3 regions of the Parabacteroides sp. AF21-43 genome follow, and region 1 is predicted to be linked to each of the others. Evidence: riboswitches for the same ligand, from Rfam matches in the RefSeq annotation. Region 1 holds a riboswitch; each other region holds the start of a gene.
The links. Region 1 has a riboswitch for thiamine pyrophosphate ahead of DWX84_RS11195 (TonB-dependent receptor). Riboswitches for the same ligand answer to the same signal wherever they lie in the genome.
Positions count from the first base shown of each region.

Region 1 (10,728 bases):
CGAATATGCTTTTTATAGATTTTTGGTATTCTCTGAATACCAATGTTCCTATTAATGTCGGAACATTAAATACGAATAACGGCATGTTTGTTCGTTGTGTGAGGAGTGAAAAATAAATTGATATATCTAGTTGTAGAGACGCAGCATGCTGCGTCTCTCTCTATTTAACAGAAATCAATCTGACACTTTGTATTCTTAACTCCCGGAGAATCCCTTTTTCCGTCCCGACCTACGACTTGCCTCCAAATACGCAAGAAAAAAACAGTAATTGCTTAGCATATACGTAGATGTTGAAAAATGCCCTTTCATTCTAGCTAAATTAATTCATCGTAATTCATATCAAGTAGGGTGAAAAGGGGAAAAACAGGCTTACGACTGGGGTGTAACGGTACAAGAATGCCCATTCACGACCGCTTATAACCCTATTAGCGACCGCTTACGATGCCCAACGCCACCGTATGTGTAGGCTTTTGCCTCCTAATGTGCGTTGAAAACCGTCCTTTTTTATCCTAAAACATGAATAAAGCGGCGCTCCATGTCTTTATTGTGTGGCTTTCGTTAAAAGGGAATGCCACGATATGCGTCTTATATTGATCAAAAGGATCAGATAATGTTCGTTTGGCTAACAGGTTGATCTTTGATACTAAAGTGATATGAATGGCTTATTTTATCTAGACGAGATTTTTTATTCGGAAAATAGTCCTTACCTTTACGACATAGATACGTTTTCTGAACTTCAGCCTTCCCGAGTTCCCTTCATGGCGAACGGACGTGGTTCTGGCAAACGAGCAAACAGGTAAGACTTTTGGGCGGATCCGGCTGTGATCGCCCAATCTACGGGGTTTTCCTTGGAGGAAGTGAATGACCTTGAGAACCTTATCCGCAAGGAGGAGATTAAGAATTAGAAGTGGATGATGCGGATTGATGGTGTTAATAGAATCCGAGTCTGATAAATACAGTATGACTGATAAGGGGCAGGCTTACACAAGTCTGCCCCTTGCTGTCTTTATAAAGTGTCGGTGTTCCTATCACCTTCTTTGAAATGAATAGGTGTTCTTATCAATCAAGGATAGTTGGTAGGTTTACCCTTTAAAGTTGAAACTCACACCTATCGTGCTAAGAAATGTTATAATCTATTTTTGTGATGCAAATTAAAAGTGAAAGGGATGAATAGGAGAGAACTCGTGAAAACATTGGCTGATAAATTGTCGGTTACGCAAGCGGAGGCGATGCGCTTTGTTCAAGCTTGGGAAGAGACTACAACAGAGGCTTTGGAAAGTGATGGTTCTTTGATGCTATTGGGCTTTGGGACGTTCTCCGCTTGGGAACAAACCGAACGGATCGGCAGAAATCCTAGGAATGGAGTGGCTTATATGATAAGAGCTCGTAGAAGCGTGAAGTTTAAGCCTGGTAAGTTATTACTTAAACGGTTGAATGCGAGCTTGTCGAAGTGAAGGCATTCATGAATGTATAATAAAAACGAAAAAATATTCGATATGAAGAGAATTCTTTTCCTAGTCCTGCTCTTGGTAGCTACGACAGGCGTTTACGGCCAGAAGTTCGCGGTGAAGTCGAACTTGCTCTATGATGCGACTGCTACGATCAACTTGGGCGTAGAGGTTGGCTTGGCGAAAAAGTGGTCGCTAGATCTATCCGGCAACTATAATGGATGGAAGTTTGGCGATGAGGCTCGTATGAAACATTGGCTGGTACAACCAGAAGCTCGTTATTGGTTGTGCGAGAAGTTCAACGGACATTTCTTCGGCTTGCATGCGCACTATGCGGATTACAATGTTGGAGGTCTGAAGTTCTTGAGCAAGAATATGGAGAATCATCGGTATCAAGGTAATTTGTATGGAGCCGGACTTTCTTATGGCTATCAGTGGTTGTTGAGCGACCGGTGGAGCATGGAAGCCGTGCTGGGTATTGGTTGGGCGCATCTGGATTATGATAAATATCCTTGTGCCACTTGCGGAACCGTATTGAAAAGCGATACGAAAGATTATTTCGGGGTTACGAAAGCCGCTATTTCTATTATTTATTTTATTAAATGACCCAAGCGATGAACAAGAAGATAAATACATATATGATGGCGGCTATGATGGCCGTCGTGTCTCCGGCAATCATGGGACAGACTGCCTCGGATGGGGTTAAAGTGATTTGTAACGACGTGGTACAGAAGGGCGACTCGGTGTATATCGATGCCGTGGTGACGGTAAGTGGCGATGCGGTGAAATCCCGTAGCTATTTGGAACTGACCCCCGTCTTGGAGTCGGCTTCGCAAAAAGAGGGGCTTCCTTCTATTTTGGTGAACGGACGTATCCGCCAGAAAGTATATAACCGTGAGGTCGCTTTAGATAATTTGAACGACGTACCTCATTATACTATCTTGAAAGCCGATAAGGAAGATCAAGTGGTAAGTTATAAAACCGCCGTGCCTTTTGAGGATTGGATGAAAGACGCACGTGTCGTGTTAGACCCGAATCTATGCGGTTGCGGTAAGGAAGAGGCCGGTAGTCCGTTATTGATCGCGGACAAGATTCGTCGTCGTCCGGATAAGCGCTATGAGGTTCAGCCTACATTCTCTTATATCACGCCGATGGCAGAGACGGAGAAGCATCGTGCGGAAGTTGGTACGGCTTTCTTGGACTTCCAAGTGGGTAAATATCAGATTCTTCCTGATTTCCGTAATAATGCGGTGGAGTTGGCGAAGATCAATAATACGATCCGTACCGTTACAGAGGATAAGAACGTGAAACCGACAGGTATCGTACTGAAAGGATATGCCTCACCGGAAGGCTCTTACGCTAGTAATAAGAAATTGGCGGATAATCGTGTCAAAGCGTTACGTGACTATATCCGCCAGAAGAATGACTTCAAGGCTGATTTTTTCACGATGAGCTCGGAACCGGAAGATTGGGTCGGTTTTAAGGAAAAGGTAGAGGCCGATCCGAATGTGCCGAATCGTAGCGAGGTATTGGCGATTATCGATAGCTCGGATGATCCGGATCGCAAGGAGGCTAAGTTACGTGCCTTGGGTGGTGGCGCCGCTTTCCGTTATGTGTTGAAAGATATTTTCCCTTCGTTACGTCGTTCGGAATATAAGATTGATTATACGGTGCGTGAGTTTACGGTGGATGAGGGGCGTGAGATCATCAAGACTCGTCCGCAACAGCTAAGTTTAGGGGAGATGTTCGCGGTGGCTAACAGCTATGAGATCGGTAGTGACGAATATGATAATGTATTTGATATTGCTGTCCGTATGTTCCCGAATGATCCGGTAGCGAATCTTAACGCTGCGAATATCGCTATGGGCAAGGGTGATTATGCTTCCGCTAAGAACTATTTGGCGAAGGCGGGGAACGCTCCGGAGGCGGTTCACGCAAAAGGAGTGTTAAGTATGTTGACCGGTGATTTGACAGAAGCGGAGACCCTATTGAAGCAGGCTCAGGATATGGGTGTAAAGGCCGCGGCGATAAATTTAGAGGAATTGCGCAAGAAAATAGAGGATAATGCGGTATTTGATAGTTTCAACGCTGTAAAATGATAGCTATTCCTCCCTAGGTATAGGGCAGAAGGCACTTAATTTGTAAATGTCATGAAGACAAATATTAATAATAATTTCTTTTATATGGAACAAGCATCAGATGTAGTAGAGTTGGTTCTGCCTCATGAGGTAGATAATCCAAACAGTGTCTATCTGTATCTGGAAGGAGATGCTTGGTGCGCATACGAACGTTCAGCCTATTATCTGACTCAGATGGAGGTACCGGTTGTATTAAAGAAAGAAGTGATCCGCAGCGACTATGATGTGGTCTTACTGAAGGCTTTTTTCGCCGTGAATGATATGTATTTGCCGCTTTCTCCCACGGCTGTGCTGAAGTTGGTTGCCGACGATAAGCTACAGTTCCAGATAAGGGATAGGGTAGAAGGTTTTTCCGAATGGAAAGAGAATGAGTTAAAAAAATTATCTGCTTGATAAGGAAGCGAACGCTTCTTATTTAAGCATGTAAAGTTGAGGGGTGTAAGGGTCCTGGAAAGTAGTGATACTTTTCAGGACTATTCTTTTGTATGGGATGCCTCCCTGTAAATGATTACCCGGCAATCCGGGGAGAGAGTGACGGTGAATTGGTCTCCCAAAGCCTCGTTGAGAGTTCCTTGCCACCATGAGGTGAGCTTTCGCCGGCGAATGGGCCAACGGAGTCCTTCCGTACTAATCTCTCCTTCGGGATAAAGAACGAAAATGGAGATTTGTTGTCCCGGATAAGAAGCGAAGGTTGTTGTTTTTAAGATAGGAGTGAAAAGGCCATAGTCGGATAACATCTCCACCTGCGTGAATAAGTGGGCATAGTCCATAAGAAGGGATATATTTCCCAATGTATGATCCTCACGCAATCCGGTAGCTCCTAATATGAGAACTTCTCGATAGCCTTGGGTATGGGCGAAACGGACGGATTTGGTGAGGTCGTTGATCTCTTGGTCCTCTACATGATGGATTCGGTCTGCGTAGCGTTCGCGCAGGCCGGCGGGTATGCTGTCCAAGTCTCCTACGATAGCGTCCGGATGAATACCCTTTTCATAAAGTGTCTTTACGGCTCCATCACAAGCGATAATCGTTTTCGCTTCCTTTAATAATCTCAAGGGTAACTCAGCGGAAGGAAATCTCCCATTCGCTACGATCACACATCCTCCTTCCAGACTTTCCATATTATCTCCCATAATTCAAAATTCATAATTCAAAACTCTTCCCCTTTCTTCCGCCAATTGTAATAGCCTACTATGGCTAGTGTCGCATAGCAAAAATAGAGTAGCATCGTCGGATACAAGCCCCGAAGGTAATAAAGATATACGGAAACGAGGTTTACGATTACCCAAAAAATCCAATGCTCGATAATTCGCCTTGCCAGCATCCAAGTAGCGACAATGCCTACCGACGTGGTGAACGCATCGCCTACGGGGATGGGAGAGTCCGTGAATTGATGAAGGAGATACCATAAGATGGCGAATACAACGGCCAATGTTCCGATAATCCCCACGAAAAGCGGAAGGCTCAGATGGGTGTATAGGATACGGTCGGAGGGAAGACTGTCGTTTTCCTTGTGTGTCTCATGTTTCTTCCGGGTCCATTGATAGAAACCGTATATGCTGATTCCTACGTAATAGGTTTGCAATCCCATGTCCGCATAGATCTTAGCGGACAGGAAGACAAATACATACACGAGGGAGGTGAGGAATCCCACCACCCACATGGCCTTATGTTGTTTAATCTCTAGAAAGAGATAGAGTAGACCGGTTATTACTCCGAAGTATTCTAGCCAAACCATTTTAGTAATTGAAAATTAAGTTAGAATTTGAAGGTGATCCTGGCCATGGCGTTCGTGCCAGCTTGGGTGAAATAACCGTCATCCTTTTTACGTGTGCCGTTTTCGATATACGAGTATACCCATGCGTTGGTCTCGTACTTCTCGTTGAAGAGGTTGTTGATAGTCACGTCTAGGGTTATTTCTTTCATGAACTTAGGCTGGAAGGCGTAACCGATACGTAGGCTATTGATAAAGTAGGGATCGATGGAACGATCCTTGCTGCTTGAATTGTCTATGTATTGGCGGCCTACTACTTGCGAGTTGAAACTAGCGATAAATCCTTTGTAAGCGAAATCGAACATGCTGTTTGCGATTAGGTCTGGGGAGAAAGCGATATTCGTTGTACCTAGATCGTTGATCTCTTGTACTCCGGTATCCCAGTTATCCACGTATTCCACGAAATGCTTGATTTTATTTTGGCTGAGGGTTACGTTTGCGTTCCAATTCAGCCAAGAGGTGATTTGTACACCTCCGGTAAGCTCGATGCCCATTCGGTAGCTATCCTTTATATTGGAAGTGAGGGCCTCGCCGATCTCGCTGATCTTGCCGGTCAGGATCAATTGGTTGTTGTAATCCATGAAATAGAGATTGGCTCCAACCCGGAAACGGTTGTTACCAAAACTATAACCGGCCTCGTAATCATATAAGGTCTCGTGGGTAGGACGTTCTTCGGGGCCTGCCTCCGTGAAATTGTCACGGTTCGGTTCCCGATTTGCGACGGAGAAAGAGACGAATGCGTTATGGCCGTTATTATGGAAGTTTATACCGGCTTTCGGGTTGAAGAAGTTCCAGTTCTTATGAATGTCCAGCTCTTCCTCGGCTTTGTCATCGTTTCCCTTAATGGTGTAATGGATCCCACGGTATTGTAAGTCCAGATAGCCGGTGAAAAGAGGGGAAAGACGTTGGGTCAATTTCGCGTATGCGTTGTAGTCTAATTTCTTACCGGTATTGCGGTAATATTCGTAATCCGGTTGTGGCAAGACGTTTGCGCTTTTGGTCCACATTACCCGGCCAAAATGGTCGCCTACATAGTTGTTGACGGCGGTTCCCAGCGTAAGGCGGGTGTTGTCATGTTGATAGTTCGCGCTATAAACGGCTCCATAGAAATAATTGTCGAGCCATTTACGGCGCACAAGGTCCGTCTTTTTTACGGTATTACCCTCCGGATCGATATATTCCGGTAGCTTATAACTGCTGAATTTGGCTTTCGATTTATAATCCTCGTAATATCCGTTACCATCGGTGTAATGAAGGGTCAGGTTCATATTCCAGAAATCTCCGATACGCTGGCTGGCCATTAAATGGTAGTTGTGTTGCCAATAATTATCCGTCTGATTGTTATAAAACTTCTTCACTCCATCTTCCTCATATTCTCCGCATGGATTATAGCTACGATCTGTGTCAAGTAAATAAGACGGAACACCGTTCCATGCTTGATAGGTCTTCTCGCTGTTTCCGAAGGCTTGGAATTTAATCAATGTATTATCGGCATAGAAAGCGGCGGAGGCATAGTAAGAGCTCATACGGGCGGAGGCACGATCGATAAAGCCGTCGCTACGGATATTGGAGTAGCGGGCGTCGAAAGCGAAATGATCGTAAAGTAATCCGGTACCGCCTTTTACCGTATGCTTCAGCGTACCGAAAGAACCTGCTGATACGGAATATTCGCCGTAAGGCTTTAAGGACGGTTTCTCGGTCTGCATGGCGACTGTAGCGCCAAAAGCTGCGGCTCCGTTCGTAGAGGTTCCGGCGCCTCGTTGGATCTGGATCGATTCTACCGAGGAGGCTATATCGGCCATATTAGCCCAGAATACGGTATGAGACTCGGAGTCATTAACCGGTACGCCATTGATCGTGATATTGATACGGTTTGCGTCTGTACCCCGGATACGAAAACCGGAGTAACCTATACCTGTTCCGGCATCCGAGGTCATGATAACAGACGGGGATTGGGAGATAAGGAATGGGATACCTTGCCCGTTGTTCCGGCTGCTTAGCTCTTGTTTGGAGATGTCGCTATAAGCTACCGGGGTTTCTTTCCCGACTTTGGTAGCGGTAATAACCACTTCATCCAAAGATACGTCTTTTGAGATTTTCAAGGAGTCGACCGGACTGGGCATTTGCGCCTTGACGGTTGTAGCTAGCAAGGAGCCGGCCAAGATAACCAATACATTTTTCATCTTTTCATCTTTTTGCTTTAAAACTAAATAGATGAATAGAAAGGATGGGAGAAGCATGAATCCCTACGACAGCATTACCTGTACAGGTTCTATGGGTATGATCTCAGCCCGCTCCTTTCGTGAAGGATTTTGCGAGCACCCCTTCGTATTCGGCAGCAAAGATAGGCATAAAAGTGTTAATAAATATTACTATCAATAGTAAATCAGATTTCTATAGATATTAATTCTGATTACTATGGATAGTAATCCGGTTTGTGTCGTATTAATTTTTTCTGTAAAAAGATGAGGATATTTTGAGAACTCATTGATTTTTTGTATATTTGCGGGCGATTAAGTGAAGTTGAGGAGGGGGCGGGTAGTCCCCTTCTTTTGTTCTTAACAGATATGTGTATGATAGAAAAGAAAGTGGTAAGCCAATTAATAGAGGAAAAACTAGCCTCTTCAAGCAATTATTTAGTAGACGTGGTGATTAAACCGGGAAACCTGATAGTCGTTGAAATTGATAACGATGAAGCGGTAAGCATTGATGATTGCGCCGAGTTGAGCCGGTATTTGGAGGAGCATCTGGATCGTGACGTCGAGGATTATGAGCTGGAGGTTGGCTCCGCCGGCATTACTTCTCCTTTCAAGGTACTTCGCCAATACGTCAAGAACATCGGAAACGAGGTGGAGATGCTGTTGAAAAACGGCTCGAAGCTGACCGGTGTGTTGAAATCTGCCGACGAGAACGGTGTGGTTGTCTCTGTCGAGAAGAAGGTGAAACCGGAAGGCGCTAAGCGGAAGGTGACTGTGGTGGAGGATGAGTCGTATACATTTGATGAAATAAAATATACAAAATACTTAATAAGATTCAAGTAAGATTATGGCCAAGAAAGAGGAAACAATCAGTATGATTGACACCCTTGCGGAGTTCAAGGAGTTGAAGAATATCGATAAAGATACGATGATTAGCGTTTTGGAAGATTCGTTCCGTAACGTGATCGCCAAGATGTTTGGCACGGATGAGAACTATGACGTGATTATCAACCCTGAGAAAGGTGATTTCGAGATCTGGAGAAACCGTACGGTTGTGGCTGATGATGAACTGGAGGATGAGAACTTGCAGCTTACGTTGACGGAGGCCCGTAAAATCGATGCCGACTGTGAGGTGGGCGAGGAAGTGACCGACGAGGTGCATTTCGCAGACTTCGGACGCCGTGCGATCTTAAACTTGCGCCAAACTTTGGCTTCAAAGATACTTGAATTGCAGAAAGACAGCTTGTACGCTAAGTATAAGGATAAAATCGGCCACATCATCGCCGCTGAGGTTTATCAGGTGTGGAAGAAAGAAATCCTGTTGCTGGATGACGATGGTAATGAGTTGCTACTGCCGAAATCCGAGCAAATCCCGACCGATTTCTATCGTAAGGGAGAGACCGTACGTGCGATCGTTCAACGTGTGGATAACTATAATAACAACCCGAAGATCCTTCTTTCCCGTACGGATAAGGTCTTCTTGCAACGGTTGTTTGAGTTGGAGGTTCCGGAGATTAATGACGGCTTGATTACGATTAAGGCTATCGCCCGCATCCCGGGAGAGCGTGCCAAGGTGGCTGTCGAGTCATACGATGACCGTATTGATCCGGTAGGCGCTTGCGTAGGTATGAAAGGCTCTCGTATCCACGGAATCGTTCGCGAGTTGAGAAACGAGAACATTGATGTGATTAATTACACCTCAAATCTCTCTTTGTTTATCCAGCGTGCCTTAAGCCCGGCTAAGATCTCTTCTATCCGTGTGAATGAGGAGGAAAAGAAAGCTGAGGTTTATCTACGTCCGGAGGAGGTTTCTTTAGCGATCGGTAAGGGCGGTCTGAATATTAAGTTGGCTTGTATGTTGACTGAGTATACGATTGACGTATTCCGTGATATCGAAGGAGCGGACGAGGAGGATATCTACTTGGATGAGTTCTCCGACGAGATCGACAGCTGGGTGATCGACGCACTGAAGAATATAGGATGCTATACGGCGAAGAGCGTCCTTGCTATGGACCGCAATGAGATTATTGAACGTGCCGATCTGGAAGAACAGACCGTGGACGATCTTTTAGCTATCTTATCTGCGGAATTTGAAGATGAAGGTAACGAATAAGTATTACGACAAAGTTAGATATGCCTATAAAATTAATTCAAGTACAGAGAAAATTGAACGTGGGAATCAACACGGTGGTTGAGTTCCTGCACCGGAATGGGTTCTCGGTTGAGGATAATCCCAACACGAGGATCAGTGATGAACAGTATGCTTTGCTCGTAAAAGAGTTTGGAAAGGATCTGCCAGAGAAAGATCGTAATTTTGCGGCGGATCGTATGCGGAAAGAGGTTCCTTCTGTGAAAGAAGAGAAGACCGCGGAAATAAAGACAGTGATACCGGAAGAATTCAGACCTAAGATCGTAATGAAGGGTCATATCGATTTGGATGGTGGACAACATAAAAAACAGCAGGAAGAGCCGAAGGCTAAAGAGGAGCCGAAGGTGAAAGAAGAGCCTAAGGTAAAGGAAGAGCCGAAAGTGAAGGAAGCGCCTGCCGCTCCCGCTGCTCAAGCTCCTGTTAAACCCGCGCAGCCTGCGCAGGCTCCCACGGAGAAAAAAGAAGAAAAAGTTATAGTAGTGGAAGTGGAAAAAGAAAAAACCGTAGAGAAGCAACCGGTTGTTGCGGAACCTAAGGTGGAAAGTGTGAAACCGGAACAGGAAGTAGAGAAGACCGAGGAAAAGGATGATAATCTTTTCCGTTTGAACTCGGTTAAATTGGAGTCAAAGATCAAGGTAACCGGTAAGATTGACTTGGATGCGCTTAACCAATCGACTCGTCCGAAAAAGAAAACGAAGGAGGAGAAGCGGAAAGAGCGTGATGAGAAGCAAAAGTTTAATAACAATCGGCCGGGTAATAATAGCAACGGTCCGGGCGCTCCTCATAAGAGTCCGAATTCGCCGACTTTGATTAAACCGAACGCTCCTGCTAAACCGGGTGAGGAAGGTGACGCTAAGAAGAAGCGTAAACGTATCAAGAAAGATCGGGTAGACGTGAATAATACGCCGGGTACGAATTATCCGCGCCCGAATCGTGACGATCGTCCGAATAACGACCGTAAGCCTCGCTTGAAGAAGCCGGTGAAAGCGGAAGTTAGTGAAGAGGATGTTCAAAAGCAGAT
Region 1 is NZ_QTMG01000013.1:97,904-108,631, reverse strand. Features, by position in the region: gene DWX84_RS11230 (DUF4906 domain-containing protein) at 1-116, shown strand, start outside; gene DWX84_RS11225 (HU family DNA-binding protein) at 1,167-1,454, shown strand; gene DWX84_RS11220 (DUF3575 domain-containing protein) at 1,497-2,054, shown strand; gene DWX84_RS11215 (DUF3868 domain-containing protein) at 2,063-3,547, shown strand; gene DWX84_RS11210 (hypothetical protein) at 3,599-3,979, shown strand; gene DWX84_RS11205 (thiamine diphosphokinase) at 4,060-4,719, opposite strand; gene pnuC (nicotinamide riboside transporter PnuC) at 4,737-5,324, opposite strand; gene DWX84_RS11195 (TonB-dependent receptor) at 5,345-7,543, opposite strand; TPP riboswitch at 7,586-7,696, opposite strand; gene rimP (ribosome assembly cofactor RimP) at 7,934-8,401, shown strand; gene nusA (transcription termination factor NusA) at 8,406-9,671, shown strand; gene infB (translation initiation factor IF-2) at 9,692-10,728, shown strand, end outside.

Region 2 (10,728 bases), on a different contig from region 1:
CTGACGCTATCTAATTCGATATAGTTCTTACCGATGTTTGTCCGGAAGTGTATAGAGCCTTTATCCAGTAAGACCGTGTCCGGAGATATACGCTCTTGGTGGATGGTAAGCCCGCTCACATAGGCGCTTCCGAGTAAGGATTGTATGTCTTCTTCTATTTTAGGTCCCTTAAGCTCGAAGGCCAAGGTGTCGAAACGTACCGATGCCCCCCAACGATATTCCAGAAAAGGAAGAGGAATCTTCGTATGCTCGTCGGCGTAGAGACGGGCTTTCACGAGTCGCTCCTTATCAGAGAGAGAGCCTTCGCAAATCCATTCGCTACGAACTCCATTCTCCGTGCTGTTTATATGCGTAGAGAATTGATTGTTAGCAAGATTGAGTTCGGGTATCTCTAGTATTAGTTCATCTCCTTTATTACTATAAGAAACACATAAATCATGTACCAAGGCATTTCCGGGCAATAAATTGAAAAGTAGACTAAGGGAGCGTTCAGCCTTGCGTGCGTAATCCCGTTCCTTATCATCTACAGCTGTTTCCACTGGCTCACCTGGGTGATTCGATGGTTTATAAAGGAAATCAAAATTAGCTCTCTCTCCCTTCTTAATAAAATGAATATGCAAATTATCCGCTTGTACACTCTCTATGGAAGGGGTAAGTAGCAATAATCTGCCAAGCTCCAGTTTCGCTTGAAGCCTGTCCGCATGTATCAACGTATCAGCGTCAACCGGGATAACGGTCAATCCCTCCATACGTACGGTACTCAGCCCCATCAACCGGATCTTATCATAGCGTATGTCAAGATGATGCCTTTCGGCAAGTTTACTCAATTTATGTCCCGCATACGCCCCTAAGATCAGGTCGATGCCCCAAAATGCCATAAACAAGAGAAAGCCAATAAAAATAAGAACTGCTATAAAAGATCTTTTATGGGATTGATTCATGCTCATCTATATTGTTACCCAGCGGACAAAAGTACTATAATTAAACGAATGGATTTCTTTTTCGATAAACAATCAAGGACTTAATTTAGTTATATTAAAAAACTAAAGTTATATGGCGTATAAGATCGCGTTTTTTGGTGCTAAACCCTACGACATCGCTTCTTTCGATAAGATCAATGAGCGGTATGAGTTCGATATTCGTTACTATAAAGGACATTTGAATATCAATAATGTCGTCTTAACCCAAGGGGTAGACGCAGTATGTATTTTCGTAAACGACACGGCTGATGCCGCCGTAATAGACGCTTTGGTTGCCAATGGTGTGAAATTGTTGGCGCTTCGTTGCGCCGGTTTTAATAATGTGGATTTGAATGCCGCCAGGGGGAAATTACCGGTCGTACGCGTACCGGCCTACTCACCCTATGCGGTCGCTGAATATACGTTGGCCTTGATGTTATCGTTAAACCGTAAGATACACCGGGCATACTGGCGTACGAGAGATGGCAACTTCTCCTTGAATGGCTTGATGGGATTTGATATGCATGGCAAGACCGCCGGTATTATCGGTACCGGAAAGATCGCCAAGATATTGATTCATATCTTAAAAGGATTGGGGATGCGTGTATTGGCAAACGACCTGTATCCGGATGAGAAATTCGCCAAGGAGGAAGGGATCACCTATGTCTCTTTAGACGAGTTATACAAAGAGTCCGATATCATTTCCTTGCATTGCCCGTTGACTGACCAGACCCGTTATCTGATCAACGACGATTCGATCGCCAAGATGAAAGACGGCGTAATGATTATCAATACGGGACGCGGGTTACTGATTCATACCAACGCCTTGATCGAGGGATTGAAGACCAAGAAAGTGTCTGCCGCCGGATTGGATGTCTACGAGGAGGAGGGAGACTATTTCTACGAGGATAAATCGGATAAGATTATCGATGATGATGTCTTGGCCCGTCTGCTCTCATTCAACAATGTGATCGTTACTTCCCATCAGGCGTTTTTCACGAAAGAGGCTCTGCATAATATCGCCGAGACTACCTTGCGGAACATCAAGGATTTCGAGGAAGGCCGTCCCTTAGTGAACGAAGTGACCAAGTAAATTCTAAAAAGGAACTATTATTTATCGCTGATTTATTATATTTTTGTGGCCATTGCTTGGTGGGAACCCAGCAATGGCTTTTTTAATTCAGAGGTATATATATGGAAATAGATAGTCAGACAGGTTTGGTGTTGGAAGGTGGCGGAATGCGTGCCATATTTACGGTGGGAGTATTGGATTATTTTATGGATCATGATATTTGGTTTCCTTATACGATCGGAGTATCGGCGGGCGCGAGTAACGGAATCTCGTATGCTTCCCGCCAGCGGGGACGCTCCCGTTTTAGCAATATCGACCTATTGAAGAAATATAATTACATAGGTCTTCGTCATTTCTTACGGGGAAGGGGATATATCGATCTGAATTTCTTGTTTTATGTCTATCCGGATTTGTATTATCCGTTGGATTACGATACCTATTTCAAGTCCAAGGATCGGTTCGTTATGGTCACGAGCAATTGCTTGACGGGTAAAGCGGAATATTTCGAGGAGAAGAAAGATAAGAAACGTTTGGTGGATATCTGTAAAGCATCTTGCACATTACCGATCCTCTGTCCAATTACGTATGTAGACGGGATACCGATGGTCGACGGAGGCGTATGCGACGCTATCCCTATCCGACGGGCTATCGCTGACGGCTTCTCCAAGAACGTCATCATCCTTACCCGTAACAAAGGCTATCGGAAAGAAGAGAAAGATTTTTACCTTCCCGGCTTTATTTATAACAAATACCCGGCGATCCGGGAACAGTTGCGACTACGATACCGGCAGTACAACGAGGTCTTGGATTACATAGACCAACTGGAGGCCGAAGGAAAAGCCTTCATCATCCGTCCGCAAAACCCAATTAAAGTCGGCCGTACCGGAAGCGACACAAAGAAACTGGAAGAACTATATGAGGAAGGCTACGAATGCGGAAGACAAATCACTCAATTGTAGAGACGGGGCATGCCCCGTCTCATCCCCTCAAAACAGTATTTTATTTACAACCTTGCAAATCCTTACTTAACCGCATAGCGCAGAAATTAGGACCGCACATCGTACAGTACTCTCCATCCGTAACAGCACTCTCCTTATAATACTGTAAAGCCCTTTCCGGGTCCAAGGACAAATTGAACTGGTCTTTCCAGCGGAAATCAAAACGGGCCTTGCTCAACGCGTTATCACGTACTTGAGCGCCGGGATGCCCTTTCGCCAAGTCAGCGGCATGCGCCGCTATCTTATAAGCGACCACCCCATTACGCACGTCTTCCTTATTCGGCAATCCCAAATGTTCCTTCGGCGTAACATAGCAGATCATAGCCGTCCCATGCCAAGCGATTTGCGCACCACCAATAGCCGACGTGATATGATCGTATCCAGGAGCGATATCGGTCGTCAACGGGCCCAGCGTATAGAACGGCGCTCCATGGCAGGCATACTGTTGTTCCTTCATATTCTCATGGATCTTATTCATGGGAACATGGCCCGGGCCTTCGATAATCACTTGTACGAACTGCTCCCAAGCTATTTTCGTCAGTTCTCCCATCGTGTGAAGCTCGGCGAATTGCGCCGCATCGTTCGCGTCATAGATAGAACCCGGACGAAGCCCGTCTCCGATAGAGACCGCCACGTCATATGCCTTTAGTATCTCGCAGATTTCGGCGAAATGTGTGTACAGGAAGTTTTCCTCGTCATGAAGCTGCATCCATTTGGCCATGATCGATCCACCTCTGGAGACAATCCCCGTCAGGCGAGTCGCCGTCAGCTCCACATGTTTACGCAACAAACCTGCGTGGATCGTGAAATAATCCACGCCCTGTTCCGCCTGCTCGATCAACGTATCCCGATAGATCTCCCAAGAAAGGTCCTCTACCTTACCATTCACCTTCTCCAAGGCTTGATAAATAGGAACCGTACCCATCGGAACCGGGCAGTTACGGATAATCCACTCGCGCGTCTCATGGATATTATCGCCGGTAGAGAGATCCATCAACGTGTCTCCGCCCCATTTACAACTCCATATCGCCTTCTCGATCTCCTCGTCGATACCGGAGGAAAGAGCGGAGTTGCCGATATTGGTATTGATCTTTACCAAGAACTTCTTACCGATAATCATCGGCTCGGCTTCCGGGTGATTGATATTCGCCGGGATGATCGCGCGACCGGCGGCGATTTCCTTGCGGACGAACTCCGGCGTGATATAAGACTTCAGTCCCAAAGCCTCGATTTGCTGGTTCTCACGAATCGCCGCGTACTCCATTTCCGGAGTGATAATGCGCTTCTTCGCATAATACATCTGGGTGATATTCTTACCCTCTTTAGCCCGGAAAGGCAAGTATCGCTTGGGGAAACGCAGGGAATCCAGACTCGCGTCCGCCAATCGCTCACGGCCATAAGCGGAAGTCAATTCCGGCAATTGAACCACATCTTTACGCTTACCGTACCACTCCTCACGTATACGAGGAAGTCCTTTAGCGATATCAATCGATATCTTGGGGTCGGAATACGGGCCGCTCGTATCGTAAACGATTACCGGATTGTTCTTCTTGAAGATTCGCTCTCCATGCTCATCCAAGGTTACCGTGTCCAACAATTTAATCTTACGCATACCAACCTTGATCTTATTGATCTCGCCCGGGACATAAATCTTTTCCGAGGACGGATAGGAAATACGCATATTCTTTTTAGTAGCCATATGTATTTAGTTTAGTACTTATTGATTTCCTCTATAAACCGGCGGGTTTCCTCCACGGGATCGGGGGCATTGATAATCGCGCCCGAAACAGCGATTCCGGTTATACCCGTCTCCATCAAAGGGCCTACGTCTTCCAACGTAATACCACCTATCGCAAAGATAGGAATATCAATGCCAGCCTCCTTACATTGAACGATAATTTTACGATAACCTTCCAGACCTAAGATGGGACTCAAATTCTTCTTGGTACCCGTAAAGCGATACGGCCCTAGTCCGATATACGAGGCGCCTCGTTCTACGGCCAGCCGGATATCCTCGAACGTGTTAGCCGTAGCCCCGATATAGAAGATGGCATTGGAATCCAACTTGTCTTTCAGTACTTCCCAAGCGATATCCAAGGGAATGTCATTCTTACCTAGATGACAAGCCGTAGCGCCACATGTCACGGCGGCTTCCAGATCATCGTTTACGCAGAAATCCACGATTCGCTCACATTCGTCCGCGCAGATAGTGGCACATTTACGTACGGTATCCTCATAGATCCCGTCTTTCATACGCAATTGTATCCACGAACATCCTCCTTGGATTGCCATGCGTACCTCGTCGCATTCCGTATATTTAGGTGTACGATGCGTTATAAACATCAAGCGGTTACTCCCACCAAAAGGAGGGCGTAATCCGGTTGTTCTCCGACCGACTCTTCCATTCTCATCATATCCGAAATAATAATTTAAGGCCATACTTGTAATCGTTTGAATTGTTTTATGAGTTGATCCGCAACAAGAAGGGAGGGATCGTTTCCCCAAAGGGCCCCGAGAACGGCGACACCGCCGAAGGGGATATCTCTTAATTTCGTTATTGTTTGTGAGCAGATTCCTCCCAAGGCGATCACCTTATCATCGATGATGCCCTTCGCATTTCGCAATCCATCTAAGGGGAATCCGCTACCATATCCTTCTTTGGATATACTCTGAAAGATCGGACTAAGGAATACATAGTCGCATACCGGTTTATACTCGATAATCTCTTCCAGACTATGGCAAGAACGACTTATACTGCCTTTATATAAAGGTGGAGCTTCCGGGTTCCTCTTGTTCAAATGGACTCCTCCTAAAGCCCTTTCTTCTGCCAAGGTAAACCAATCATGAAGAACGATCCTGTCGTAATAAGCCGGAGAGATTTTATCCAATAAGCCCTCCAATTCATCACGTTTACAATCCGGTTTACGTAGATGTAAACGAGACATTCCTTCCGCGAATAGAAGTTCGATCAAAGAAGCTTCATCCGCGAAAAAATAAGGTGTAGTAATTACGACCAGCTTATTCATGATTCCATCGGATTTTATGAAGGGCAGAGGGTGAGAAGAAGTGGTTTACAGGTCCGTGCCCTTTTCCCATGCATACATTTGCCCCGTGAACGAGCGCGTTATTCATATATTCCTTGGCTAATCGTACGGCTTCCACCAATGAATGGCCGAGTGCCATATAAGCGGCGATGGCGGACGATAGCGTACAGCCCGTTCCATGGGTATTGAAGGTCTCCACTGTTGGCGAGACCAGACAAATCGGATTATTCTCATTGATAAATAACCGATCCACCGTTTCTACTCCGGGAATATGCCCCCCTTTGATCAATATAGCGTTACATCCTTTTTCCTGCAATTTCCGGGCGGCACATAAGATATCCGCCTCGTTATTGATTTTTATACCGGAAAGATATTCCGTCTCGGGAATATTCGGAGTAAGCAGTGTCGCTTTAGGGAACAACTCATCCATGATGGTTCGGATGGCGTCATCCTCCAATAATTTACTTCCGCTCGTGGATATCATCACCGGATCTAAAATGATAGAAGTTCGTCGGAAGGAAGGTAAAGTCTCAGATACAACCTTTACGGCATCCTTGTTATGTAGCATCCCTATTTTTATGGCATCTACGATGAAGTCCTCAAGAATAGCTTCGATTTGTCCTCTCAAAATCTCGGGAGAGATCGCTTGGATCCCTCGCACCCCCTGTGTGTTTTGAGCGGTTATAGCCGTTATCGCCGAGGCTCCAAAAACACCCAGCGAGGAAAAAGTCTTAATATCCGCTTGTATTCCGGCACCACCGCCACTATCAGAGCCCGCGATCGTTAAAGCTACCGGATAACGGTACGTTTCATTTTTATCCATTTAACATTCGTTTTTCTTACGGCGGCATTACCCGCATCAAGTAGTAAGGGTATGATCTCAGCCCATATAGTATGGCACCCCTTCGATGACGCAAACTTAGTGAAAAAAATCGATATTAAGATATTTCCGGCTTTCAAACGATAATTTTAACGCAAGGTTATACTTCCATAGATCGTAGACGGGAGCCTTCTGGTTTTAGAAGGCTTCCGTCATATTCATATAAACCGCCATCCCTTTTTGGTTCGGGTCTTTGCCTACGTCTAGGCGGAAGTTCTTGCCGGGTTGCATTTGGATACGTAAGCCTACGCCGTAGTTGAACTTCCATTTATTCCAGTCTACGATAGGAGCGTTTCCGATCGTACCCGTGCCGACCCAGCCAACAAAACCACACTTCGCCCAGAAATTACCGCTCTTATATTTCTCCACGCTGCCGAACATATGACGATACTCCAGAATCCCATACGCCATGGTCTTGTCACGGTACTTGCCCCAATAGTATCCGCGAAGATCGAAAGGAGAGCCAAACGAAGGAAGCTCCGTAAAAGGAACGTTTCCCACACCGATTTGTGTCTTGGCGATCCATGCCAAGGTGCTACGAGGACGAAATACTTGCTGGAACTGGCGGTATTCTAACTCGAACATCTCATAATTATATGCACCGCCTAAATACTTTCCATACACTTTAGCGATCGCGCTTAGTAACATACCGGAACTTGGGGTCGCCACGTCATTTCGTGTATCGTATTGAATCAAGCCGCCGACACCGATATTGACATAATCTCGTTTGAACTTATTGAAATAAGGATCTTCGGCCATCACCGGGTTGATATCATCTGATTTGCTGAAATTAATATCAAAAAGAGGACCCGTATATAAATGAGGCCTAACTTCCCATACGAAACGGGGATATAGTTGGAAAGAACTCTTATGGAATTTCGTTGTCGAGTCGCTCTTCTCGATTTGCTCGATCGTCTCATAGCCTTTCCCGAAATAATGCGAAGGTTCGTTCCGATAACCGTAACTGATATAAATACGGAAGCGATTCTCGTTGAAGAATAAGGTGCCGGCACCGGCAAAAACGAACGTCCCGTTTAAGGTGATGTTAAATCCCGCAGGGATAAACGATCGTTGGGATATCGTATCATTCTTGTTTAAGCGAAAGCTAGCCAAAACCGCGCCACCTACGCCAAAGGAGGCTTCCGGCGTGTAAGACGGTCCGCCAAGGATAGACCACCAGATCCTTTTGTTGGCCCGTATGGAGTCTTTATGTAATTGTTTATGATAACGTTGTATTTGCTTTTCGGTCATAGGCTTACCGTCCAGCATCAGCACTTCTTTTGGAATCGTGTCATTGGAAATACCTTGCGCCTTTACGGAAAAGGCGAATAGAAGGCAGGCCATATAAATTAAAAGATATCTAAACATTATTTTAATCAATATTTAGAGGGCAAAAGTACGAAATCCTCCTAATATGTATTCTTAAAGAATCCCTAATAAAAAAGAATAAACAGCTAAAAAGAAATGCTATTACAGTCTGGGGGGTGTAGAGACGTAGCGTGCGTGCTGCGTCTCTACAGCTAAGATTGGTACAAGACCTTGCCCTCTTCGGATATTAACAGCAAGGTTAGTTCGCCGTCGGGAAGGATAGGAGCGCAATACGATTTACATTTTTGTAAAAGTAATGGGAAGAAACGATTTTGTTCTTTTTCCGCAAGAAGCTCCCATAATTCACGGGCCAACGTAATCCGATTGATTGCATCTACGGTCGCCTCCTCGCATTTTGCTTCTTTCGCTACATCTTGAAGGAAGCCTTTGTTCATGACGACTTTTTTGCTGTGTGTATCCAGGAAACCTTCCGCAAGTTTCACCGCCTTGCCGATCATGATACCTAAGATAACCTGCTTGAAACCTAAATCGGCAGCGATCTTTAGCGTCTCTCCGATAAAGTTCCCATAATGGACGAATGATTGTGGAGGCAAAGAAGCGTATAAGCTCCGAAGGTAGCGTTCACTCTTCGCCCCGGAATTAATAACCAACGTCTCGCAACCTATCGCTTTGGCGACACTGGCTTCTTTCCGTATCGAGGCGATAAAAGCGTCCGATGAGAAAGGACGCACGATTCCGGATGTCCCGATAATGGAGATTCCCCCGATAATTCCAAGTTTCGGATTGAAGGTACGTTTCGCCAACTCCTCGCCACCGGGAACCGAGACCGTGACAATAGCGACGGAATCGGGTGAGGGCAGGAGTGGAATCAGCTCTTGCCGGATCATCTTACGGGGCGTGGCGTTTATAGCCGGGCCGCCGACTTTCAAGCCGAGTCCCGGAAGAGTCACGGTTCCGACTCCTTCACCTGCTTGGAAGATGACTCTTCCCGTATCGTCGCTTTCTGTTTCTTGACAATATTCTTCTTGTGCCATTACCGTGGCACGCTTGTGCCATCGGCTTGGCACAGCTGTGCCATCACCGTGGCACGACTCTGCCACGGCGATGGCACAACCGGATGCATCGAGAGATAATTGAACAGTAACCCGGATCCGGCTATGATTCGTCACGTCCGGATCATCCCCAGACTCCTTGATCACGGTACAGGTGGCGGAACACCCGGCCCATTCGGTATAGGCTACCGGCAACGTTATCTGTTCTCCCGAGGGTAATGTTATCTGGCTTTCTGTTTGTTCCTTCCTTGATAATAAGGCCAATAAAGCGGCTTTTGCGGCGGCGGTAGCACAAGCTCCGGTCGTATATCCGCTTTTCAAGGGAAAGAATTCGGGTAATAGGCGTTCGATTTGTTTGCGCAATCCGTCTTCACCATACACTCGGTAGAAAGTTTCCGGTAATGCGGGACGCTTCACGACAAATACTGGTATTCCGAATTGGCGGGCAGCGTTCACTTTATCCGTAAAATAGCCGGAGAAACCACTTTCCTTTGTCAAGATCGCATCCGGATGGAGTTGCTCCAACAACTTTAACTCATCCTCACCTTCTCGATAGAAAACCAGACGTTCTTGGGGGAAGCCCTGCTTCTCGGCCAACGACAAAGATTCCTCCCGCTCCAATATACGGAACCAAGTGGTATGCGATCGCCAATAAGGGCGGAGCGGGGCAAGGGTGTTCACGCCACTGAGGGCAAGTAGCCGTTGGATACCTTTGTTTTCCATTTGGTGAATTGCGTCTGCATAACTATCGCACCAAATCAAGTCCTCATCACGAGGTGGATACCGACGTTCGTAACGGATCACCGGAATCTGTAAACATTTCGATACTTTTTCGATCGTTTGGTGTAACACTTGAGCGAAAGGGTGTGCCGCATCAATCAATAGCTTAATCGCGTGGTCACGACAAAAACACTCCATTTCCTCCGCATTCATGGCTCCGGTCAAACGGATTCCATGCGCGCATTCAATGGATTGCAAAGTTCCTTTCGTAGAATAGTAATAGGTAGCGGCTGCCTCGTCCGCTACCCGCACAGCTACACGGCCTTCTGTCGTTCCTCCAAGGATCAGTATCATTACTTACGGAAAAGATGTTTGAATTCATCCGCATATAAGCGGGATAGACCCTTGCGATTATCGATGGCATCCCCGACGACAAGTAATGTTGTCAGTGTAAGATGATTCTCTTTTACGATTTTCGCGAGATCTTTCAGTTGCCCACGGTAGATCCGCTCGTCTTTCCATGTCAATTTATAGCAAGCGGCTACCGGAGTGGTTGGAGCGTAATGTCGCGATAATTCCTCTTGGACCTTCTCTACGACACCGGCGCTTAAGAAGATACACATCGTACTTTGGCTTTGAGCCAGTTTGTGCAGTTGCTCTTTCTCAGGCATGGG
Region 2 is NZ_QTMG01000003.1:56,863-67,590, reverse strand. Features, by position in the region: gene DWX84_RS03400 (biosynthetic peptidoglycan transglycosylase) at 1-941, opposite strand, end outside; gene DWX84_RS03395 (2-hydroxyacid dehydrogenase) at 1,054-2,052, shown strand; gene DWX84_RS03390 (patatin family protein) at 2,154-2,990, shown strand; gene thiC (phosphomethylpyrimidine synthase ThiC) at 3,031-4,728, opposite strand; gene DWX84_RS03380 (thiamine phosphate synthase) at 4,740-5,468, opposite strand; gene DWX84_RS03375 (thiamine phosphate synthase) at 5,459-6,055, opposite strand; gene thiD (bifunctional hydroxymethylpyrimidine kinase/phosphomethylpyrimidine kinase) at 6,048-6,896, opposite strand; TPP riboswitch at 6,891-6,988, opposite strand; gene DWX84_RS03365 (BamA/TamA family outer membrane protein) at 7,092-8,321, opposite strand; gene cbiD (cobalt-precorrin-5B (C(1))-methyltransferase CbiD) at 8,474-10,408, opposite strand; gene cobM (precorrin-4 C(11)-methyltransferase) at 10,408-10,728, opposite strand, start outside.
Region 2: another riboswitch for thiamine pyrophosphate. It lies ahead of thiD (bifunctional hydroxymethylpyrimidine kinase/phosphomethylpyrimidine kinase); the one in region 1 lies ahead of DWX84_RS11195 (TonB-dependent receptor).

Region 3 (10,728 bases), on a different contig from region 1:
GTATAGCGGGCCTGAGCCTTCGCCTGTTTCACGTTATTACGGTTCGAGAACAACGGGATGGTGATTCCTACCAAGAAACCATTGAAACGCTCTCCACCCGAGGCGGGATTCATACGATACCCTAACTCAAAGCCGGGCAGACCTTTTGCCTTATTCACGCTCACCTGCCGAAGGGCTGTCGTCTGGTCGCTACGCAAGGTCTGTAATTGCGGATCGGATTGCATCGCCTCCGTCCGCAGCTCATCAAAGGAAAGCACCTCCCTATCCGGCAAGGCGTAAACCGTATCCGTAAACTCGATAGCGATACCGCCGTTCAGGGTAGCTAGCTCCTGCAGCTTGGCAATACGGGAAGTCTCGTTCATCCGGGCCTCTGTCCGGGCGTTCAATAATTCCAGATCGATCTTGTTTGTCTCAAGGATATTCGCGTTTCCTTTCTCCAAACGAGTCGCATAAAAAGCAGAAAGTTGCTCGGCGTTCCTAAGACGGGTATCCAATAGGTTCTTCTGCTGGTTCAACAGCACCAAATCTAGGCAAACCTCTTTCACCTGCAACAAGATTTGCTGACGAAAAGCCATCCCTTGACGATCCAAACCCGCGGATTTCGCCTTCGTCAGCTTATGCTTCCGGACATATACAGACGGGAAATCAAAGCTTTGGGAAGCCACGAACTCGCCCGTGAATCCCATCCCTTCTTTATTCCCCCAGAAATGCGAATAAGAGACCGAAGGGTCTGGCAAATTATTATCCAACTTCGCCTCCAGCTTCTGCGACTGGAGCAACTGGCTGTTCGCCTGTAAATCCTTATTGTTCGCCTCCACGCTCCGGAGCACGTCCTCTATAGAAGTCTGGGCGGAAAGGCCGCCTGTCAATACAGACAAGGCGGCGACTATAATATATGATTTCATAAAACTTATTCTTTATTCTTGTTCATTATCAGATAAACAATCGGGATGATGAATCCGTTTAAGAACGTAGAGGTTAATAAACCACCCAAGATCACCGTCGCCATCGGGCTTTGGATCTCATTTCCGGGAAGATCGCCATTCAACGCCAATGGAATCAACGCCAAGGCGGAACTCAACGCCGTCATCAAGATCGGGTTCAAACGGTCTAGGGAACCTTGTATCACGGACTCTCGCAATCCCATTCCCTCTCCACGCAAATGCGTATAGTGGCTGATCAGTAGCATACCGTTTCGGGTAGCGATACCGAACAAGGAAATGAAACCGATAATCGCCGGGATACTGATCTCGCCGGAAGTAAGCCATAGGATAATCACGCCACCGATCAACGCCAACGGTAGGTTCAACAAGATCACGCCGCTCTCCTTCACGTTCTTGAACTCATTGTATAGTAACATGAAAATCACCAATAATGACATAAGAGACGTCAATAACAACGTGCGGCTAGCTGCCTCCTCGCTCTCGAATTGGCCGCCATACTCGATATGATACCCCTCCGGAAGCTTGATGCTCTCATCCACTTTGTTACGAATATCATTCACGACACCCCGCAAGTCACGTTCCGATACATTGGCACTAATCACGATCTTACGTTGCACATTCTCACGGTTGATCGTATTCGGACCGGTCACGGAACGGATATCGGCCACGTAGCTTAGCGGCACTTTCTGCCCGGCGGCATCGATCATCAGATTGCTAATATCATCCATCGTGGCACGGCTGGCGTCGGAGGTCTTCACGGTCAGGTCGAAGCTCTTGCCATCGTCGTACACCTGACTTACGGCCTCTCCACCCAACATCACATTGATATATTCCTCGAACTCTGGCAGGGGAATACCATATTTAGCCAGCAACTCACGTTTCGGGGTGATTGTCAACTGCGGACGCTCGATCTGCTGCTCTACCTTCAAGTCCACCAGACCCGGGATCGTTTGGATAGCGGCCTTGATCTGGTTACCGACCGTAAACATCAGGTTCAAGTCCGTACCAAACAGCTTGATAGCGATATTCGCCTCCGTACCGGAAAGCATAGCGTCGATACGATGGGAAATAGGTTGCCCGATCTCTATATTAGCGCCGCTGATCGTAGATAACTTCTTGCGGACATCATTCATCACCTCATCCCGACTACGGTCTTGCAATTCGAAAGGAGCCTCGATCTCGGAAACATTCACGCCCAAGGCATGCTCATCCAATTCCGCACGACCGGTTTTCCGAGCCACAGTCTTTATCTCGGGCACTTGCAACAGCAACGCTTCCGCACGGCGTCCGATCTGATCCGACTCGTCCAAGGAAATTCCCGGAAGTGAACTTACGTTGATCGTAAAAGAACCCTCATTGAACGGGGGCAAGAAACTACGACCCAAATGAAAGAATATCACCAAGGCGACCACAAACAAAGCGATCGTGGTACCTAGTACCCATTTCTGGTAAGCCAACGCTAACTCCAAAGCCCGTTTATACACCACCTTCAACTTCCGGGCTATCCAAGCCTCACGCAGTTCCTTCATTCCCGTCGCTTTACGGTTCAACAAATAGCTACAAAGCACCGGGGTCAAGGTAAGCGCCACTACCGTAGAAGCAAACAACGCCACGATAAAAGCGATACCCAGCGGAACCAACATACGGCCTTCCATACCACTCAAGAAGAACAAGGGCACGAAACTCACCACGATAATCAAGGTAGAGTTCAAGATCGGCATACGTACCTCACGGGAAGCGTCGTAAACCACCTCCAAGGTAGAGCGTTGCTGATCCGGAGGCAAGAGCCGGTTTTCCCGGATTCGTTTATACACGTTCTCCACGTCCACGATAGCGTCATCCACCAAGGAACCGATAGCGATCGCCATACCTCCCAAGCTCATCGTGTTAATCGTTAATCCCATGTAATGCAATACGATGATAGAGACCAGTAAAGATAACGGCAAGGCTACCAACGAGATCACTGTCGTACGTATATTCATCAAGAACAGGAACAAGACGATCACCACGAAGAAACTACCCTCAAACAAGCTCTTCTTTACATTATTAATAGAGTTATCGATAAAATGACTCTGGCGGAATATATCCGTAGAGACATGTACATCCGCCGGCAAGTTCTTCCGCAAATCGACAACAATCTCGTCCAGCTTCTCCGTCAACTTCTCCGTACTCGTATCCGGCTGTTTGGTCACGGTAATCAGCACGGCTGGCTTTGTCCGCTCGGAAGCGGTTCCCAACTTCGGGCTTTTACCGCCGATCTTAACCGTAGCGATATCACCCAGCATAACCGGATACTCATTCACAGTCTTCACCACACCCTGAGCGATCTCCTCCGCCTTCGACGTAGACAAGACTCCCCGGATGATATACTCATTATCAAACTCATACAATACACCACCATTGGCGTTCCGGTTCATATTCCGACAAACATCCAACACCTCGTTCAACCCTACACCGTAGTGCTTCATACGAGCCGGGTCCAACAAGATCTGGTACTCCTTAATATCGCCACCGATCACGGCCACCTGCGCCACACCGCCCGTAGACAACAAACGGGGACGGATCGTCCAGTCGGCGATCGTACGTAAGTCCAACAAAGACGTGGAATCGGCGGTCAAACCGAGGATCATCATCTCACCCAAGATGGATGACTGCGGGCCTAAGGTCGGTTTACCTACGTTCTCGGGAAGGCTCTCACCCAAGACAGCCAGTTTTTCGGACACGATCTGACGAGCCCGGTAAATATCCGTACCCCAATCGAACTCTACCCAAACCACGGAGAATCCGGTGGTAGACGAGGAACGCACACGCCGTACGTCCATCGCACCGTTCACGGCAGTCTCCACAGGGAATGTCACCAAGCGTTCCACCTCCTCGGGAGCCATACCGTTCGCCTCGGTCATGATCACGACCGTTGGGGCGTTCAAGTCCGGGAACACATCCACGTCCGTATTAAACGCCGTGTACGTACCCCAGATCATCAGCAATAGCGCACAAACCAAGATTACCAACCGGTTGTGCAATGAATAATAAATTATCTTATTTAACATGCAACATCCCTCCTATTAATGGCTATGGCTATGAGCCGGTATCGCGTTAGAAGCGGAAGACAACTTGATCTGGTAAGCGCCACGGGTCACGACCTCATCGCCCGGTTTCAATCCGGAAAGGATCTGTACCTCCGAGCCGTTATTCGCTCCCAGCGTCACCCATTGCTTCTTATAGCCTTCCTCATCCAGACGGATAAATACCGAATAAACGCCCTGCTCCTCGATAAGGGCGGAGACAGGCACGCTCAAGACATTCTCCATCGGCTTTGTCAACAAAAAAATCTCCACGAAAGAACCGGGGATAACCGCTCCTTTATTATCGAACTCGAAAGTCACCGGTACATAGAAAGAGTTCATATCGGAAGCCTTTCCATACGATAACAACCGTCCACGCAAATCAGACAATTTATAGAGAGCGTTATCATACGGAGTCATGAAATTAGCGGTTTGGATCATGGGAAGATCGTTGTAATACCTCTCAGACACGTCCGCACGCAATACCAAACGATTGTTTTGCGAGATCGTAGCCAAAGGCTGACCTACGGATACATAATCACCCTCTTTCACTTGGATGTTCTTCAAGTAACCGTTCAAGGGAGAGACTACAGACACGCCTTTCGCCGTCTGTTTTCCCGCTATCGCCTCATAAGCGACCTTGGCGTTCTCGTAATTCAAGCGGGCCTGCTCGAAATCCTTGGCGGATACGATCTTATCGCCTACCAAGGCTTGCATACGCTCGTATTCCTTTTTCGCCGTCTCATAAGCGAATTTAGCCTTTGCCGCCACGTCTCCATCAGAGAGGGCGTTGGAAGCGATACTCAACACGGCCTGTCCCTTGCGTACCGCCGTACCATCCACGAATGGCAAGCTACCAAACGAGATCACGCCGGGGACGGTAGCGACGATCACGGACTCCTCCCCTTGCGCCGCCATTACTCGTCCGCTCGTCTTAATCACATCCGTGAAAGGAGCGGGATTAACCGTTACGGTCTGCAAACCAACGGCCTCGGCTAAGGCTTTCTTAAAGACAATCTCGCCGGGATGGGTACCACCGGACTCATGCTCATGGTCATGGCCTTCGTGTTCATGTCCCTCATGATCATGATCGTGATCGTGATCCTCACCTTCATGCTCATGGTCGTGAGCCTCTAATTCATGATTATGCTCATCGTGTCCGGCTTGCGACGCATTTCCCGCACAACCGGCAAACAGGTAAGCGCACATCGCACCTACCAAATATATTTTCTTCATTGTGTAAAAAATCTTGATATCGTTAATAATAAATAGATAGGGGCAAGTCTGTCCTCACCCACTCTCACAAACGAGATATCAAGACATAGGAGGGGCACGAAGTCCCGAGGCACTCACTATCCAAGCGTCGTGCAGCGACTCAATGTAGGGGGCGTTCTCGTGATCAAGGAGCTGTCCGCAAAACGCCGGTTCAGGTGGATAAATGTAATCAAATAAGACGAGTAACGGCATCAGATGTATATCCACATCTCCATCCATAAAATGAAAAATATGCGTACTGAAATAGGCCAAGTTATGCCCGTCGCAACCGCAATCATGCGTATCTGTGCTTTTATCGCCATGCGCTTGCTCCGCGGTCAAGGATTGATAACAAGGCATCCCGTCCCGGTGATGATGGTGAGGGATAACCACAGAAAGCAACGCCAAGATGCCGGCCATCAGCACCACGTATTGTACAATCCTCTGTTTCATTTTCTCACGCATGGCACAAAGATAAGGATATTTTTCCGTTTTTTACATGAATGTTGTAAGTTTGCGGTAAATAAAAAGATAGATGAAGTTTGGAGTAAATAAAAAGATATTATTATATACCGCCGGTTGCGTATGGATTTTCGCCGGTATCAATATCTTACGCATCGGTATCGTCACATGGTTAAACGATACCCATTATTGGTTATTCAAGATCGGGGAAGCGACCATCGTTTTCTTGCTTTTCTTCAATTTGGTCTTTAAACGGCTTTTCTATAAACATTCCGAACGGATCTCCCGGAAAAACGGGAAACATTGCCCGTTCTCTTTCTTCGACGTGAAAGGTTGGATTATCATGATCTTCATGATCGCTTTCGGGATCACGATCCGCACGTTCCATTTACTGCCGAATTCTTTCATTTCCGTATTCTATACGGGATTATCCACGGCGTTGATCATAACGGGATTCTTATTCTTGAGACAAGGAAAAACCGTTGGGAATTGAGAATTGAAAATTAAAGATACAACAATCTATAATTTTCAATTCTCAATTTTCAATTTTCAATTCCCAAGTTTTTCGCAGATCAACTCAGCAGCCTTCTTGCCGCTCATCAGCATGCCGCCAAAGATCGGTCCCATACGGAAGCTACCGCTTACGCCGTTAGCGGCCATACCGGAAACGAATAATCCCGGGTAGATCTCCTTCGTGTTCTCCACCGTCGTCTGCTCACCCAGCTCCACATTCAAGGAACGCTCGCCGATCACGCCTCCGGTCGGTGTATTCAATTGGATATCATTCTTACGGGCTACCACACGGGCAATCTCGCAATCATGCCCCGTACCTTCCAAGACAGCCTTAGCCATGATCGTCAACGGATCCACGTGCATCCCTTCACGGATTACCGGAGCCCAGTTCACTACCACACCGGCTACGGCATCGTTATGAAACACCACGTCCTCTACCGAATAGCAGTTAAAGATCGTAGCGCCCGCCTTCGTCGCCTGATAAATCAAAGCAGAAGTGGTATGTACCGAATCCATGATATACGTACCATTAGCACCTTCCTTATAGCTTACGCCCAATTCCTTGATAATCGGCATAGCCTCTTCCTGCACCACGATATCGTTGAACATCATAGCGCCGCCCCACATACCTCCACCGGGAGCCAGCTTACGATCAAACAACGCCACCTTCTTACCGGCTTTCGCCAAGAAATAAGCGGCCACGATACCGGAAGGTCCCCCTCCCACGATCGCTACATCCACAGACAAGTTGCTCTTCAACTTCTCGAAGTAAGAGTCAATGATTCCACTTGAAACAATCTGTTCCATCTTAATAACTAATTAAAGTTTAAACATCAGGGAGCACATAGAGGTAACGCCCCCTTTATTTCCTAGTTCTACCTTATTTTCCCTTCGCCGGCATTACCCGGATCAGGTTCGATGGGTATAATCTCAGCCCGTATGACTCGGGCACCCCTATGTGAAAAGTCGGGAGCAAATGTACAAAAAATTAGTATAACTGTACACCTTCAGGTTCCACTTCTATGTTTCCCCTCAATTTTTCCGTCATTCGGATGGATAATGTATAAGATGCCTTGAAGATTTGCCACCAATTTCATCGGGTACAATAGCCAATAACATTCATATAAAACCATAGGTTATCAGTATAATTATCACGGTATGTTAGTCTTTTCCTTGTTGCAATGCAAATTCTTTGCAAAAATCATCGGTCAAATAATAAATATCTGTAACTTTGCTTACGATAAACGTAGTGGTATTAAATCTGTAAATCTTGTAATTAGGTAATTCAAACTTATAGTTTCTATCTCTGGTTTTCAATTTATCAACCAATAGGACTCATATTAATCCTTATAAATCACTGCAATTATGTCAATGCATGCTATAGAAAGTTTGGTGGAATATTCCGTGATAACAACAGCGACCGCCTCTCCTGTTCCACCTTTGGCACAAAGTATTTGTTATAGTCTTTACCAAATCCAGAATCAACTGGACTGCGGGTACACGGTATTACGGGTTCGTGATGAACTGGAACAACTCGGTTATCTCTCTCTTTTGCCTCCGGAGCAATTGCCTGAGCCGGAGCGTAGCGAGGCGAGGCGGCTTGCCATAGAGGGCGGTTTCTTGAAAGATGGTACTTATGTGGACGGTTGTTCCGGAAAGTGTTGTGTCACCGCAGGGACTGCGTTATGGAAAAAGCTGCTTGAGATGGGTGTTCTTCCTGTATCGGCAAAGGCGGAACTTCGGCTACTAGCCCCTTTGGAATTGGCGGAACAAATTGTTCCCTTAGCTTCTAAGGCACTTGCCGAAGGGGATAAAAGAGGAGCCGATACGCTGGGACATTGGTATGCGTTCTTTCCGCTACTTTGCGTAGTGGAAGGTTTGGACGATGACAATGCACCCGAACCGGAAAGAATCCAAGCGTTGCTCCGGCTGCTGGCAGTTCCCGAAGCGTTTGAAGTGGCAGGAGCCTATGGGAAAGAGATGGATTTCGATTTTGAAGAAGAGGAAATGTCTTTCCTTGCCGGTTGGGAGACCCCGTACAACCAGTGGAAAGAGAAACAGGAATCTCTATTTCCAGAATTTTGTAAACGCATAATGTACAAGCTTATAGAAAAGCATGATTTTGCGGAAGCCGACCGTTATGCCTCCCTTACAGGAGATGAAAATGATCCGTCACGCCTGCTCCACCGTTGCGTGGTCAGTTTCGCTTGCCACCAATGGCTGAAGGCACAAGAACCGGGCACGTTGCCACCGGAACGCCTGCTCTCTCCTTGAGGTCAAAGAGGGGCTTGAGTACCTGAGCGGACTGCCGTTAACTGAGCAGGAACTTGCTACTTGCCGTATTTATTTGTTACAGACACTTGTATTGTTGGGTGATTATCCGGCTACCATCGAAATGCAGCGATCCCTGTTTACGGAAGCTATCAACAAACTGGAACAATACCCCGAAGGAGAGACAAAACAGATACAACAAATCGCATTATCCATCAGCTACTACCAAATGCTATACACTAATCTTCCGGACGATTATCCCTCTAAGAAAGAATGGATGCGAAAAGGCTTTCCCGGATTGATGGAACTACCCGGCATCAAACGGATATGTGGTGAACTGCTTCCTGAAATGCCGCAAATGGCAGATACGCTGCAAGGATATATGGAACAATGCGATGCCTTGATACAATATCTTAAATAAAAGAAGTTATGTGCTTTACCGTCAGAAAAATCAATATCATGTTGTCGCTGCTGTTAGTGGTGGTATGTTCTTGGGGACAAGTAACGGATGCGAAGAATTTTACAATCACTCCGCAAACCGTAGTGAAAACCAATTTGCCCAAACAGGCTCCCTGCTTGTTTGAGTTGCAAGACATATTGAGAGAACGATTCGGGCAAAGCGCCATTATGGGAGGGTTACGGGCAAAAGGCAATTCGGTTATCGAGCTTTGGACAGACTCTGAGTTGGAAGGGAAAGAACATTATATACTCGATATATCGGCGAACAAACAAATTGCTCCTCAACATATTGAGAAATGTAAAAAGCTTAATCTTCTTCCGACCAGTCATCAGACCAACCGAATTCTTTATCCCGGAATAATTCAGCTAATCCCGAAATCTGCTTGAACCGAAGTAACTCATTTTTATCCATTCCAATATTACGCATGATCCACTTATCAGACATCCCAGATTTGACCAACTCCGTAACAATCTCCGTCATAAGTTCCAAGTTGTGCATCCCTCGAGCCCTGTTATGGCGAATGGTTGAAGCCATTCGGTTTGAAATATCTTTCTCAATCACCGTTACAGGCAACATTCCTTTCTCACGATCATAAATCCTTTGAGATTGCTTCATAACCAGATAACGATGATAACCATCTACTATCTCATATAAATCATCCTCTTCAAGATAATAACAGACGCAAGGCATCGTATAGCCATCCTCCCAAATGGAAAGTTCCAATAATCGCATTTCCGGTGGTGCCATGATATTAGGGTTATAGCTGTTGGCTACAATTTTTTCTATAGGGACAGCCCTAACACCATATGCCGGACTAACAAAGTTTCCCATGCTTATAAAAATTATATTTGTCCATTACTTCTTTTCTCATATCCCTCTCTCGTTTTGTCTGGGAAAAACCCATATACTTGCATGTATGATCGTTTTTCAAAATACAAACACACATACGTTTGTAAGTAGGGATTTCTTTAAACTCGGGTATATTGATATCATCGATATACTCCATCCGTACTGGTTTCTTATCCGTATGGTAAGCGGTACATTCTTCCACAATGATAGGAATATTAGCCGCCCGTAACTTAGCGATTGTCTCCTCACTGAGGCATCCCCCTTTTTCTCTCCAGAATTTACGGCTGACTCTTAACTTATTCAAATAGTTCTCACGAGTTTCTTCGGGTAAGGTATTTAGGAGAAAATACATATATTTCTCCCAAGAGAACCCGGCTGGGCACTTGATAGCCCTCCATCCCATAGCGGAGGTATTCCCATATATACCGGCAAAGCCAACACCGTTTACACGTCCAACCATCCGCCCCCACATGTCGGGATCGACAACTTTGTAAATGAACAGTGTGGATATCGCTTGGGATATGAATGGGCTCGCCACACGTTGCCGGGACAAAGGCACCCCTGCTTGATAATACAAATCATACAAATGATTATATGGCCAACCGAACTTTCCGTTCGCTATCCAGATATCCTGAGTTTTCCAATCATAAATAGGATATGCGTTATATATAGAATAATTCATTCTGCGAGTCCATTTATAATTAGCTAGTTTTCTGTAATTCTTATCACTATGTATGGCCCGCCACCTATTAAAACTCTCTTGGGTACGGATACCAACAAGGCAACATATACGCCGGCCCATTTTCCGTTGATACAACCAAAAAGGGAACATATTCTGAAAATCATAATCCCACATGTCCTCCTTGAAGAAGTCAAAGTCTTTCGCCCGGAGACATGAATGGGGCATCTC
Region 3 is NZ_QTMG01000039.1:7,332-18,059, forward strand. Features, by position in the region: gene DWX84_RS19785 (TolC family protein) at 1-905, opposite strand, end outside; gene DWX84_RS19790 (efflux RND transporter permease subunit) at 911-3,994, opposite strand; gene DWX84_RS19795 (efflux RND transporter periplasmic adaptor subunit) at 4,010-5,245, opposite strand; gene DWX84_RS19800 (DUF6769 family protein) at 5,324-5,728, opposite strand; gene DWX84_RS19805 (hypothetical protein) at 5,799-6,218, shown strand; gene DWX84_RS19810 (sulfide-dependent adenosine diphosphate thiazole synthase) at 6,275-7,045, opposite strand; TPP riboswitch at 7,108-7,204, opposite strand; gene DWX84_RS19815 (hypothetical protein) at 7,604-8,512, shown strand; gene DWX84_RS22025 (hypothetical protein) at 8,586-8,930, shown strand; gene DWX84_RS19825 (ParB/RepB/Spo0J family partition protein) at 9,276-9,800, opposite strand; gene DWX84_RS19830 (DUF3440 domain-containing protein) at 9,784-10,728, opposite strand, start outside.
Region 3: another riboswitch for thiamine pyrophosphate. It lies ahead of DWX84_RS19810 (sulfide-dependent adenosine diphosphate thiazole synthase); the one in region 1 lies ahead of DWX84_RS11195 (TonB-dependent receptor).